DNA from 3 places in the Exiguobacterium sp. UBA7533 genome. Region 1 is predicted to be linked to each of the others. Evidence: a T-box and tRNA genes for the amino acid it is inferred to sense, from the RefSeq annotation. Region 1 holds a T-box; the other regions hold tRNA genes.
The links. The T-box of region 1 lies ahead of B2U10_RS01840 (valine--tRNA ligase). A T-box ahead of a tRNA ligase gene usually reads a tRNA of that ligase, here a tRNA-Val.
Positions count from the first base shown of each region.

Region 2: it has a tRNA-Val gene. The T-box ahead of B2U10_RS01840 (valine--tRNA ligase) is inferred to sense a tRNA for this amino acid. The anticodon was not compared.
Region 3: it has a tRNA-Val gene. The T-box ahead of B2U10_RS01840 (valine--tRNA ligase) is inferred to sense a tRNA for this amino acid. The anticodon was not compared.

Region 1 is NZ_DLMP01000001.1:359,346-364,203, forward strand. Features, by position in the region: gene B2U10_RS01840 (valine--tRNA ligase) at 1-2,257, opposite strand, end outside; T-box leader at 2,308-2,537, opposite strand; gene hemL (glutamate-1-semialdehyde 2,1-aminomutase) at 2,591-3,901, opposite strand; gene hemB (porphobilinogen synthase) at 3,898-4,858, opposite strand, start outside.
Region 2 is NZ_DLMP01000011.1:144,261-149,118, forward strand. Features, by position in the region: gene B2U10_RS12255 (histidine phosphatase family protein) at 1-90, opposite strand, end outside; gene B2U10_RS12260 (response regulator transcription factor) at 109-756, opposite strand; gene B2U10_RS12265 (sensor histidine kinase) at 758-2,107, opposite strand; gene B2U10_RS12270 (YdhK family protein) at 2,255-2,809, shown strand; tRNA gene B2U10_RS12275 (tRNA-Val) at 2,855-2,927, opposite strand; gene B2U10_RS12280 (nitroreductase family protein) at 3,069-3,695, opposite strand; gene yhfH (protein YhfH) at 3,881-4,027, shown strand; gene B2U10_RS12290 (polysaccharide deacetylase family protein) at 4,220-4,858, shown strand, end outside.
Region 3 is NZ_DLMP01000011.1:133,951-138,808, reverse strand. Features, by position in the region: gene B2U10_RS12235 (efflux RND transporter permease subunit) at 1-1,515, opposite strand, end outside; tRNA gene B2U10_RS12230 (tRNA-Val) at 1,700-1,772, shown strand; gene B2U10_RS12225 (PTS transporter subunit IIC) at 1,870-2,892, opposite strand; gene B2U10_RS12220 (metallophosphoesterase family protein) at 3,263-3,997, shown strand; gene B2U10_RS12215 (hypothetical protein) at 4,034-4,312, opposite strand; gene B2U10_RS12210 (TetR/AcrR family transcriptional regulator) at 4,758-4,858, opposite strand, start outside.

The sequences.
Region 1 (4,858 bases):
ATAGTTGGATCTGTTTCGACATCGGTGCGTTCACTTCCGCGCGGATGTTACGAACCGAACGGATGACGTTCTGAACCGCTTCAAATGCTGGAACAGCTTCCGGGAAGTCGAGTGACGCTTCGCGTGTCGGCCATGCGGCACGTGTGATCGTCTCACCTTCATGCGGTAAGTGTTGCCAGATTTCTTCCGTGATGAACGGCATGAATGGATGCATCAAGCGCATGATCCGGTCGAGTGTATAGGCAAGAACCGAACGCGTCGTTTGTTTCGCTGTTTCGTCTTCTCCATTGAGCGGCAACTTCGCCATCTCGATATACCAGTTACAGAAGTCTTCCCAGATGAAGTGATAGAGAATACGTCCTGCTTCACCAAACTCATATTTATCCGATAGACGTGTCACGTCATCAATCGTTGTCTGTAAACGTGTCAGGATCCACTTATCTGCGAGTGATTTTTCGCCTGTCAAATCAATCTGATCAAACGTTAAATCGTCCATGTTCATCAAGGCAAAACGGCTTGCGTTCCATAGTTTGTTCGAGAAGTTCCACGTTGCTTCAATCTTTTCCCAGTAGAAGCGGAGGTCGTTGCCTGGTGTCGATCCAGTCGTTAAGAACCAACGCAGTGAATCAGCACCGTATTTCTCGATGACATCCATCGGATCAATCCCATTTCCGAGGGATTTCGACATTTTGCGTCCTTCCGAATCACGAATCAATCCGTGGATCAAGACGTCTTGGAATGGACGTTGTCCCGTGAATTCATACGATTGGAAGATCATCCGTGATACCCAGAAGGCGATGATGTCGTATCCCGTAACCAGTGTCGATGTCGGGAAGTATTTCTGATAATCTGCTGCGTCCGTATTCGGCCAACCCATCGTTGAGAACGGCCAAAGGGCTGAAGAGAACCATGTATCGAGAACATCGTTGTCTTGCTCCCAGTTCTCGAGATCGGCTGGTGCTTCCTTGCCAACGTATACTTCGCCTGTTTCTTTATGGTACCAAGCCGGAATCCGGTGTCCCCACCACAGTTGACGGCTAACACACCAGTCACGGATATTTTCCATCCAGCGTACGTATGTGTTTTCAAAGCGTTGTGGAACGAAGTTGACCTTGTCTGGTCCTTGTTGTTCCTCGAGTGCTTTTTGCGCGAGTGGTTCCATTTTGACGAACCATTGTAATGAGAGATACGGCTCGACGATTGCATCTGAACGTTCCGAGTGACCAACAGAGTGCAAGTGTGGTTCGATTTTGATTAGAACACCTTCTGCTTTTAAATCTTCAACGATTTGTTTCCGGCATTCGAAACGATCCATGCCTTCGTATTTACCTGCATTCTCGTTCATCGTTCCATCTTCATTCATGACGAGGACACGTGGTAATTCGTGGCGGTTACCGACTTCGAAGTCGTTCGGGTCGTGTGCAGGTGTAATCTTCACGACACCTGTACCGAACTCCATGTCGACATATTCATCCGCAACAATCGGAATCTCGCGACCAACAATTGGTAACGTGATCGTTTTTCCGACGAGGTGAGCGTAACGCTCATCCTTCGGGTTCACGGCAATCGCTGTATCACCAAGCATCGTCTCAGGACGTGTCGTCGCTAGTTCAACATGACCTGAACCGTCCGTCAGTGGATAGCTGAGGTGGTAAAACGCCCCTTCGATATCCTTGTAGATGACTTCGATATCCGAGATCGCTGTTTTCGTCGCTGGGTCCCAGTTAACGATGTATTCGCCACGATAGATCAAGCCTTTTTCGTAAAGTTTAACGAAGACTTCTTGAACTGCTTCTGACAACCCTTCGTCGAGCGTGAAGCGTTCACGCGAGTAATCGAGTCCAAGACCGAGTTTTGCCCATTGTGCACGGATCGTTGACGCATACTCTTCTTTCCATGCCCAAGATTGCTCGAGGAATTTCTCACGACCCATTTCAAGACGTGATTTCCCTTCTGCTCGCAGTTTTTGTTCGACTTTTGCTTGCGTCGCAATTCCAGCATGGTCCATTCCCGGTAGATACAGGACGTCGAACCCTTGCATCCGTTTCATCCGCGTCAGCATATCTTGTAATGTTGTGTCCCAAGCGTGACCAAGGTGTAATTTACCTGTGACGTTCGGTGGTGGAATGACGATCGTGTACGGCTCTTTCTCCGGATCTTGATCAGCTTTAAAGTACTCTCCCTTTAACCAAAAGTCGTGCCATTTTTCTTCCGTTGCCTGCGGATCATATTTCGTTGGCATTGATAATTCCTGCATCCTGATCGCTCCCTTTTTGTCCATAATAAAAACGGCTTCTCTCGTCCTATGCTAAGGACGAAAGAAAGCCGTTGCTTTTTTCCGCGGTACCACCTTAGTTCATCCAACATCGGATGCCCTCGAGCCACGTAACGTGTGGAGGACGGATATCGCTCGTAAGACTCACGATACCAGCTCGTGGGGTGACCTTCCTCCTGTTCGTCCGTCACATCTTTCAGCCAAGGATGTGTTCTCTACGCCGGTACGAATACAGGATTACTCTTCCCGTCATCGCTGTTGCCATTTTCTTCTTTATTCATTTTAGCCGAGAGTTCAAGCAATCGTCAAGACTGCTTAACGATCGAACTCAACTTGGAGTTCCTTGAACGTCAATTCGACGGCTTCAATCGTCTGTTCGATGTCTTCGTCCGTATGGGCAATCGAGAGGAAGAGACCTTCGAATTGTGATGGTGGTAAGAAGACACCACGCGCCGCCATCTTTTGATAATACGAACGGAACATCTCAAGGTTCGATGTTTTCGCTTTTTCGAAGTTCGTGACACGTTCATCCGTGAAGAAAACACCAAACATCGCACCCGCACGGTTCGTCGTCAGTGGAATGTTATATTTCGCCGCAGCATTCAGGTAGCCTTCAGACAGACGGCTCGCTTTCCGGTCGAACTCTTCATAGTGCTCTGGTTTCAATTGCGTCAGTGTCGCTAGACCCGCTGCCATCGCAAGTGGGTTCCCAGATAACGTACCTGCTTGATAAATTGGACCTTGTGGTGCGATCTGTTCCATGATGTCACGACGTCCGCCATAAGCACCGACTGGCATTCCGCCGCCGATGACTTTACCAAGACACGTGATATCCGGCGTGACACCGAAGTGTCCTTGCGCACAGTGGAATCCGACACGGAAACCGGTCATGACTTCGTCAAAAATCAATAACGCACCGTTTTCTGATGTGATTTCCCGTAAGCCTTCAAGGAATCCTGGTTCTGGTGGCACGAAGCCCATGTTCCCAGCAGCCGGTTCGACGATGACACCAGCGATATCGTCGCCGTGTTTTTCAAACGCGATCCGGACAGCATCCAAATCGTTGTAAGGAACCGTCAGTGTCATGCTCGCAATTTGCGCTGGAACGCCTGGTGAATCCGGTAGTCCAAGTGTCGCGACACCTGAACCTGCTTTAATCAAGAGTGAGTCCCCATGACCGTGGTAACAGCCTTCGAACTTCAAGATTTTTGTCCGACCTGTATAGCCGCGTGCGAGACGAAGGGCAGCCATCGTCGCTTCTGTACCCGAATTGACCATCCGGACGACTTCGACCGACGGTACACGACTGATGACGACTTCCGCCATCGCTGATTCGATTTCTGTTGGTGTCCCGTAACTCCAGCCACGCGTCGCTTGTTCTTGAATCGCTGATGTGACGATTGGATCGGCATGACCGAGAATCATCGGTCCCCATGACAGGACGTAATCGATATACTCTTTTCCGTCGATATCATAGAGCTTTGATCCTTTCGCATGATCTGCGAAAATTGGTGTCATCCCAACTGATTTATAAGCACGGACTGGGCTGTTGACACCACCCGGCATGAGCGGGAGTGCCCGCTCGAACGCTGCTTTTGATTTTGAGTTCTGGTTAATTAAGCTCATTTCGACCCCTCCAGGTAACGACAAATGTCTTTTGCGAAATAGGTGATAATTAAATCAGCTCCTGCTCGTTTAAAGCCAAGCATCGTCTCAAGGACGATTCGTTCTTCGTCGATCCAGCCGTTCAGGGCTGCAGCTTTGACCATCGCATACTCACCCGATACGTTATACGCAACGATTGGTAGATCAATCCGCTCGCGCACATCACGAATGATGTCCATGAACGCAAGCGCAGGTTTGACGATCATGAAGTCAGCTCCTTGATCGACGTCCGCTGTTGCTTCTCGGAACGCTTCGCGACGGTTTGCTGGGTCCATTTGGTAGCCTTTCCGGTCGCCTTCTCCTGGTGCCGAGTTTGCCGCGTCACGGAATGGACCGTAATAAGCAGATGCATATTTAACGCCATAGCTCATGACCGGAATATGGCTGAAGCCGTTCTCGTCCAACCCTTGACGAATCGCTGCGACGAATCCGTCCATCATTGATGATGGAGCGATGACATCGGCACCCGCCTGAGCTTGTGAGATGGCTGTTTTGACGTGAAGCGGTAATGACGCATCATTATCGACCGTTCCGTCCGCGACGATTCCACAGTGACCTGTCGACGTATATTCACATAAGCATGTGTCGGCAATGACCGTTAGCTGCGGAGCAACTTTTTTGACGAGACGTGTTGCCTCTTGAACGATCCCGTGATCGTGAAACGCACCTGATCCTTGCTCGTCTTTTAAGTGGTCGTGCGGGACACCGAATAAGATGACGGATTCGATTCCGAGTGCGACGACTTCTTCAATCTCAGCCGTCAGATGATCGAGTGATAAGTTGAAGACGCCTGGCATCGAACTGACTTCGCGTTTAATATCTTCGCCTTCAGCAACGAAGATCGGATAAATCAAATCCGATTTATGCAACTGGTTCTCGCGGACGAGTGACCGGAGTGATGCGGTATGACGTAAACGA
Region 2 (4,858 bases), on a different contig from region 1:
ATCTGCCTGTCCTTTATCGGAAAGTGGACGTCTCCGTTCATCCGGTGAGTATGTCGAATGTGCGTGCCGTACGAAATAGAGTGTCGTCATGTTTGAATCTCCTTCTTACTAGTGTATCCAGCGGTATCCGATTCCGCGAACCGTTTCCAGATGCTGTTCGATTGGAAAACCGCAAACACGTAGTTTTTCTCTTAAATGTCTGATATGCGAGTCGATTGTCCGCTCGTCTACAGACGCTTCCGCTCCCCATAACATCGTCGTCAGCTGATTCCGCGTCCAAACACGTCGTGGAGAATCTAAAAATACACCTAACAATTCAAACTCCGTCTTCGTTAACGAAATCGTTTGTTGGAGGTAACAACAACGATAGCCTTCCCGGTCATAGGATAGACCAGCATGCCGCTGCTGTAATAAAACTTCCATTCGTCCGATCAGTTCTCCTTCTTGAATCGGCTTTGATATGTAATCATTCGCCCCTACTTCCCGTGTCCGAATGATGTCTTCCCGCTGATTCCGTGCCGTAACCATCAATATCGGGATGTTAGAGTGTTTTCGAATGAGACGACAACATGTCCATCCGTCCATATCTGGCATCATGACGTCTAATAAAATAAGATCAAATACGTTCTGACAGCAGAGCTCAAGAGCTTGTTGCGCAGAATCCACAAGCTGACACGTGTACCCATACGGCTGAATATACAGTTTTAACAGTTCAAGCATTCTCGGTTCATCATCTACAATCAATACATGCGGCATTTTATTTCTCCCTCCACTGCAGTGTCACTTGTGTTCCATGTCCAAGTTGACTCTTGATGTTCAATTCAGCTCCATGTGTCTGCGCAATTGCTTCAACGATGGAGAGTCCGATTCCAGTTCCTCCATGTTTTCGAGAACGCGATGTTTCCGTTCGGTAGAGCCGTTTCGTTACATGAGGTAAGGAGTCTGCAGCAATCCCTTCTCCTGTATCTTCGATTTGAATGAAAGCCCCTACTGCGTTGACACCATAACGAACGATGATTGTTCCCGACGTCGTATGTCGACGTGCATTTTCAATGATATTTACAATCATCTGACGGAGTTGCTGAGCGTCACCCATCACTTGTAATGGCTCACCTTCTATCTCAAAAGAAATATTTTCTTGTTCGATGTCTAGACGCATCAATCGTATCACTTGATGAATCAAGTCTTCGACATCGACAGGTTTTCGTTCCATCATAAAAGCATTGGCATCAATTCGTGCCAGCCAAAATAGTTGTTCAATCCATTCATTCATTTGCTGACTTTCTTCTCGAATGATCGTGATGTAGCGTCGTTGTTCATCCGGTGTCAATGTTTGGCGTTTGAGAATATCCGCATATCCCTTTATATATGTCAATGGTGTTCGTAGTTCATGAGATACGCTTGCTAAAAATTCGGATCGTTCCCGATTTAAAAAATCGAGATCCTGTTTTAACTGCTGAATCGAACGCGCCAATTGTCCCAGTTCGTCTTTTCGATCAATTGGCAACTCTCCACTTCCCCCATCCAATAGACGCGCCGTCGCTTTTTCCATCTGAATCAACGGACGAGAAATGATTCGGGTCGTCCAAATGCTTGCAGCACCTGCCAATAAAAGTGCAAGCAGACCAACTTGGAAAAACTGCTGTTTCAACGGATCAAGTACGTGATCCACGATTGCTTTAGAAGCGAACATGAAGACATGACCACGATGTTCCTCGTCAATGGTGATGGGACTGTCCGTCATTAAAAAGTTACGCATCGTTACGATTTTTCCTCGTTGACGATAATCAAAATCTGTATGTTGTAATACACGTCTCATCTCACTCGTCAAAGGACGTGATGCTTCGAGTTGTTTCCCTCTTGCATCGGTGATCACGACAGTAAAGGATGAGTTCGCTTCCATCATACTGACATGACGCATCGTCGTTTGGTCGTAGGAATCGACCAGGACATCACGATGGGTATTCCCTCGGTTCAGCAAACCATCCACCACTTCCTGTGTTCGTATTTGAGACAACTGATAATATAAAGTCCCGAACAATACACTGCCACAAATTAAAAATGCCGCAAGAACGATTCCTCCGACCGAGTATGAAATACGACGCATGACGTTTCCCTCCTTATCTCTCCATTTTAGTATAGCGAAAAAAAACATAATCAATGCCGATAAACGAAACTGTCACTTCATCTGCACACGATTTGCACATACGCTGGGTATAGTAAAGAAGACTAATGACTTCAGGAGGGTTTTAATATGAAAAAATCATTGACGTTAACTTTACTTGCTCTTAGTTCTACGCTTTGGCTCGGTGCATGTGGATCCGCTTCAAATGACGATGGAAGTAATAGTGACTCACACGACATGTCACATGGAGATATGATGCATTCGAGTGACGGAAAGGTACCGTCTGGTTTAAAGAAAGCTAGTGATCCGACTTATCCGAGAGGCAGTAATGTCACTTTGACGACGAATCATATGGACGGAATGAACGGAGCAAAAGCAACGATTGCCGGTGCTTATGATACTGTCGTCTATGCAATCAGTTATAAACCGACTACTGGTGGAAAGATGGTGAAAGATCACAAATGGGTCATTCAGGAAGAACTTGATCCAGTTCCAACTAAGCCACTGCAAGTTGGTGATGAAACGACTGTCAAGGCAGATCATATGAAAGGTATGGATGGAGCTAAAGCGACGATTGATGAAGTAAAAGAAACGACTGTCTACATGGTGAACTATGAACCAACGGACGGTGGAGAGATGGTGAAAAATCATAAATGGGTCACCGAGGATGAGATAAAGAAATAATAAAAAAGCCCGCTTTTCCTATAAAGGAGAAGCGGGCTTTCAGTATGATTCTGACTGGGCTCGAACCAGCGACCTCTACCCTGTCAAGGTAGCGCTCTCCCAGCTGAGCTACAGAATCATGTTTGCAGTACGTAATGTACTTGCTAGGACATGTATTAATATATCAAGAAACTAAAAGGCTGACAAGTCTTTTTCCGAAAAAAAAAATAAAAAAATTAAAATGGAGGAATTGCCCCCCGCTTCCTCCATTTTGAATGACTTACAGGAAGGTTGATACTCGATCGATCGGTAAACGGAGTGCTGGACGTTTTTTTGCATCTTCGACCGCTTTACCGACAGCAATTAACATGACCGGTACATACCGTGACTCGGTAATAAACGTTTCCGTAAAACGTTGATGATCAAATCCACCCATTGCGAGTGTTGATAATCCACGCGCTTCTGCCGCAAGCATCAATTGCATCGCAGCAAGACTCGCATTCGACATTGCCGCGTCGCGACCATACGCTTCACTTTGATAAGCGCCTTCTACTTGTGCCTTGATCGAATCGAACAATTCTTCTGTCATACCACCCGCTTCTACTGCCGGACCGTAGACCGGATTATAGTTTCGATTGGCTTGAACATCCCCTAGAATCGCAATGATTGCTGAAGCCGAAGTGATGGCCGGCTGATTGTATGCAATTGGTGCAAGCTGTTGCTTCGCTTCTTTTGAATGGAAGACCGTGAAATGCCAGTGTTGTAGATTCCAAGCACTCGGCGCCGCTGTCGTCCATTCTAATAGTTCTTCCACTTCCTGTTTTGAAAGTTTGAACGTTTCGTCGTAATGACGAACGGAACGTCTTTCTGTTAAGACACGCATTGTATCCAGTGTTGCCTGTGTCATGTGCAAATCCCCCTTATTATTATCAGATTACTTAGATATCGTAGCATGTCTCTTTTTCATTGTCCTCTACCAATACTCCAAATAAATCATCTGTTATAAAACAATGTTTGACATTAAACTTCTGTACTAATACAATAAAAACAAGAAAAAAGACTATTTTGTTTATTTTGAAGGAGGAAAAACACATGGAACAACCCCTTTACCAAGAAGCGTCTGCTGAGTTTTATCGTGAACTTCCTGTTAAGACATGCGCTCATTGTGGGAAAGAAATGGACGAGCAATGTGAATCCTATCAATCAGAATGTGTTGAATGTGCTGTAACAGAACACTAATAACATGTAAAACAATCACTTAACTAGTGGTTGTTTTTTTGTTTTTATATACTCTATTTCTAATTAAGTTGATATTTTTAGAAAAATCGATTTTCCGTCATCTTTTTGTCATCTATTTGTTACAAAAGAAACAATTAAAATGTTACATTATCTGTATATGATATTTTTTGACACAAGGAGCGACAGACAACGATGGATCCATTTACCTCAAGCCACGCTAGCGAACTCGGTCCACGACCGCGGACAAAAAAAAGAAAGTTCTTCCCTCGATTTTTCTTACTTCTTATACTCGTTTTTCTCGGAGTCGGAGGGTATATTGCTTATCGATACGTCTTCACACCTGAACAACAGGCAATCACTACCGGTAAGTCCATTACCGAAGTTCCTGTCGTCAACATGGAGAAAGCACGCGTCGAAAAATGGAATGGTGTGACCAAAAAAGTCGCTTATTTAACCTTTGAAGACGGACCATCCGCATTAACATCAGAGTTACTTCGAACATTAGATCAACTTCATACTCGCGCTACTTTCTTTTATCTCGGATCACAGGTAGATGTTTTTCCAAAAGAAGTTAAAGCTGCTGCGAAAGCCGGACATTACATCGGCTTACATGGTGAAACACACGATTACGATACATTGTACAAAAAAGGACAGTACGTTTCAGAAATGAAAAGCGTTCAGAAAAAAATTTATGATTTAACAAAACTGACACCACATTTGACACGACCACCTTACGGATCTGATCCTGGCATTACGAAAAAGATGGCATCTGCCATCCACGCTGCAGACTTCCGAGTATGGGACTGGTCGATCGATTCAATGGACTGGTAT
Region 3 (4,858 bases), on a different contig from region 1:
TAATGAGAAAATAATTGTCAAAGCAAACGGTAAGAAGAACTTACCAGTGATTCCACCGACGAATCCGATTGGCAGGAAGACGACGACGGTCGTTAGCGTCGATGACGTGATTGCTTTTAGAATCTCTTTTGTCGATTGTTCGATGATCTCATCCGTCATACCGGATTCGGATTTTCGGACACGCCGGAAGATGTTCTCGATAACGACGATACTATCATCAACGACACGACCGACTGCAACGGCCATCCCGCCTAATGTCATGATGTTCAGAGAAATATCTTGCCAGTTCAAGAAGATAGCAGCAATGAGTAACGATAAAGGAATCGAGACGATGGCAATAATCGTTGCGCGAATATTTCGTAAGAACAAGAGTACAGCGAGAGAGGCAAAGAGGGCACCAAGTAATCCTTCTTTGACGAGTGTCGCGACGGATTCCTCGATATCCTTCGCTGAATCAATCCCAATCGTATAGTCGACTTGATCGTCATATTTATTAAGGATCTTCGTGACTTCATCTGCGATTTCGACCGTATTGGCATCTTGTTTTTTCGTGATTGCCATCGATAAGGAATCTTTTAAATCGTAACGTGTTTTTTCGCTTTGTTGCGAGACTGCTTCGATTTTTGCAATATCTTCTAGACGAATCGGTTCTGCAGGTTCAGACGCCTGATCTGTAGCTGCTCCACCTGTTGTACTTGGTGGTCCTTGTGTTGCACCTTGTGGTGGGCCGCCAGCAGATGAATCACCTGTTTGATTGCTACTAGCTGAACTAGTCGCACCTGCAACAGGTGTCAATTGTAGATTTTTTAGTTTATCTAGATTTTCTAGTTTTTCCTCAACGCGAATCGGTATTTTTGAATCATTTTCTGATAGCTGACCAGATGGGAACGAGACATACTTTCCGTTGATTTGTTCCTTGATGCTCGTGAGCGAAAGACCCGCTTTCGTCGCTTTCTCCTTATCGACGGTGATTTGAACGAGATCATCCTTATAGCCACCAACCGAAACGCTATTGATTCCTGGAATTTTATTAAGTTCAGGTTCGATATCTTCCTTTAGGATTTTTTCGATGTCTTTACCATCCTTGCTAAAGAAAGAGATATTATAGATTGGGAACGATCCAAAGGACAGACGATTTAATTTCGTCGTTGCTTCCTCCGGTAGATTCGCATCTTGGATTGCAGCATCAATCTGTTGTTCGACTTTATCCATATCAGTATCGAATGGGAATTCGATGTTTAAGATACCGATGCTTTCATAAGAAGAGCTTGTCAGCTTGGTAGCCCCTTCGATTCCTTTCAAGGCAGTTTCAAGCTTCGAGACGACTTGTTTATCGACATCGTCGGGCGAAGCACCAGGATAGACTGCTTCAACAGAGATTTGAGGAAATTCGATTTCTGGGAACTGATCGACTTTTAATTTCGAGAAAGAATAGACGCCTCCTAAAACTAAAAGAATGGCGATGATGAAAACAGCCACCGAATTCTTTAAACTGAATCGGGTTAAAAAGTTCATATGAACACTCCTTTCGTTTATATGTGCTTATTTACATAGTAGAGGACACTCATAGAAGCCGCAACTTTAAAACTGTTTTATTCAAAAAGATCTTTTTGAAAAAAGATAATTTTTTTTGTTAAAAAGGCTTTACACTTTTCGATATGCTGCTATAATAAAAATATACCCAGTAACAACACAGCATGATTCTGTAGCTCAGCTGGGAGAGCGCTACCTTGACAGGGTAGAGGTCGCTGGTTCGAGCCCAGTCAGAATCATACCGAAATCGTTCCTTTTCGAAGGAACGATTTTTTTTGCATTAAAAAAACTATTCCCGAAATCAATCAAGAATAGTTGGAAGGTAGAAATATTATTTTATTGGATTTCGAGATGAAGATCGCCACGCTTCGTCCAGCCTGCGACAGTCGTCAATCGATAGAAGACGAGTGTCAAGACGCCAGGTAAAACGACACCAGTCAAGAAGAAGATAAGGAACGCCTGAGGACCTTGGTTGACGAAGATATTGAGTGGCGCAATCATCGAATTTAAACCGAGTCCAGCGAGTTCATATGGTACTTTCAAAGAGAGAAGAAGCGTCGCTACAGGAGCTGAAATCATCGCTGCGAGAAACGGTGCAACGACAAGACGTGGATTTTTAACGATATTCGGGAATTGTACTTTAGGTGTGACAAAGAATGAAGCAATTAAACCACCGGGATCCGTCTGACGATATGCCATCAATGTGAAGCCAACGAATTGAGCGGAACAGCCAATGAGTGCAGCGGCACTTGCCACAGGATCAAGCTGCAAAGCAATAGCGAGTGCTGCAGACGAAGCAGGAGACATCAATAAGACACTAAAGATGAGTGCAATGACAAGAGATGTAGCAATAGGAGACGACTCGACTGAAGCGGTGATCATAGCGCTGAATTTTGTAAGGAGTGGCGTCGTTACGGCAGCAGCACCGATGCCGGTCACGCCACCAGCAAGGACAGCACTCATCGGGATGACCATCATGTCAAATTTCGTTTTTCCAGTCATGCGTTTTCCAACGTATACAGCGACCGCAGCTGCGAGTAACGCACTGATTGGCTGACCGGGTACAAGAACGAGTCCAGAAGCAGTCGATTGAAGCGCAGCACCACCAATCGTCGCTGCGATCATCGCGCTGAACAGGACAAGTGTGTTTCCTCCGAGCTGAAAGGCGATACCGGCACCGAGTGCAGGAGCAAGCAGTACTTTTGCGACGCCGCCAATCGTCAGTAGCATTTGGATATGTAAAAAATTTCCGAGCGTCTCAATCAGGAGTCCGACACCGAGTGTTACAAGAACGGCATTCGCCATTCCAGCTGATACTTTTACCATTCGATCCATCGCATATTCTTTCAACGTTGTCATCCTCTCTCTATCTATCTCTCTATCTCTATTTTTTGCCATGAAAAAAGCCTATCCATTTTTGGGATAGGCGCCACTCATTCTGTGCGGGCGCCTCATTCGATGCATCGAAAGGAGGGCCCAAAAATCATTTCCGTTTCATCATCGGAAAAGTTTTCAGTCCCTCATGCATAGAATAATCAGTCGTCCGGCTTGGTTAAATGGCTGTTGCGTCGGAATCATTCGATCGTGCCCCTCTCTGTGAATTTTTCTAAGCCTAACATGCTTCTGATCAATAATCAATATTTTCTGACAATTTATTTTTTCTCTAAATCTAATAGGAATTCACGCTATCATCGGGAAATCCTAATGTACTAACAATGGAGGCGTTTACATGAAAGTAATGATTTTTACAGATATTCACGGGAATGCTTCAGCATTGCGTGCCGTGTTGTCCTATCTCGATCAGTCTTCAGACATCGATGCTATATATTGCCTCGGTGATATCGTCGGTATCGGACCTGAACATAATGAGGTCATCGATTTGTTAAGGCAGCGACCTGATATTCAGACGATTTCAGGAAACCATGATGAATGCGTCCTTGCTTTGATTCATGGGGATGTCTATCCCGCTAGTTACCAACATGCGAAAGAGCATCACCAATGGATTGCAGATTCATTGACGCAGGAGAATCAGAGTTATTTGGAGCGTTTACCGCGTGTATTGAATGTCACCCATCAGGAACAAATGATGTATCTGACACATTATGCCTATGCCGATCAGACGAAGAAAATCGGTGAGGAGCCCTTAAAGCCAGCAGTGGATGGAACGAAAGAAAACTTACCGGTCCTTTTTTCCGGAAATGAGGCGCGAATCATTGGCTTTGGTCACCACCATCCAGCACAACAAGTTGAGACGGATCAAACGCTGTACATCAACCCTGGAGCGGTCGGGTGTCAGGAAACAGCTCTTGCCCCAGTAGCAATCCTCACTTTAGAAAAAGGACAAATACGTTCGGAGATTCTGACGATTCCATATGATGACCGACCATTTCTAAATGTACTCAATACAACAGAAATGCCGGAACGTGAATTGATGCGACGTCTCTTCTTCGGAAATAGATCATGAAAAAAACCTTCATGAATAGATCATGAAGGAAGTCGATCATGCAGACAGTTTCGTCATGATTGAGACGAGGCAGACGATAATCAGTAACAGGATACCGATATTTCGTTTCAACGAGTGGCGTGACCAGTAGAAGAATAGTGCAAGTACAGGTGCCACGAAAAAGGCAAGAACAAGACTGATCAGTGTTGCAAGAAATAAAACAAATATCCAGAGCTTGCTCGTTGTCCGGTAAACCTGCCACATGTCGTAAAGCGACATAAGTGTATAAGCGAGTAATACAAAGATGATTCCGGTCGATAAACTCAAAACGATCATCACTCCATTCCTTTTTTAGTATAAGGGAAGGAGCAAAGATGACTATATGTCTTACAGGAAAAAACGTGACGAATCGATGAACGTACGACTAAACGCTGTAATGAAGGAAAAGGAGAGGACATTCATGTCAGATATGTATCGCCTTTTTTTCTGTTTCCAGATATTTTAATCATGCTTGTATTACTGATTGGAATAAGTGGGTATATCATCTCGCAACCATTCAGTTGGTCCATGTTGCTATTCTTTTGCATCGGATTGATCGTCATGTTGCTTGCTTACGAGTGGAAGCATTATGTGGCGCATGTTTTGCTAAAGCTGAGAACACGCTCAGCGACCTGGACTTTAAACGCCTTTGTATATTTGACCATAAAAAACACCCCATAAAAGTTGGATTTTTATGTCCAACTTTTATGGGGCAGTTCACCATTGATCAGCGGTTTTTTATTCACAGAACGCGCAACATGGCACGTCGAATCGTATCGAGTTCAAGTGGACGCGCAATCGATGGCCATTCGGCGATCAACGCGATATACGTTCGAAAGATCA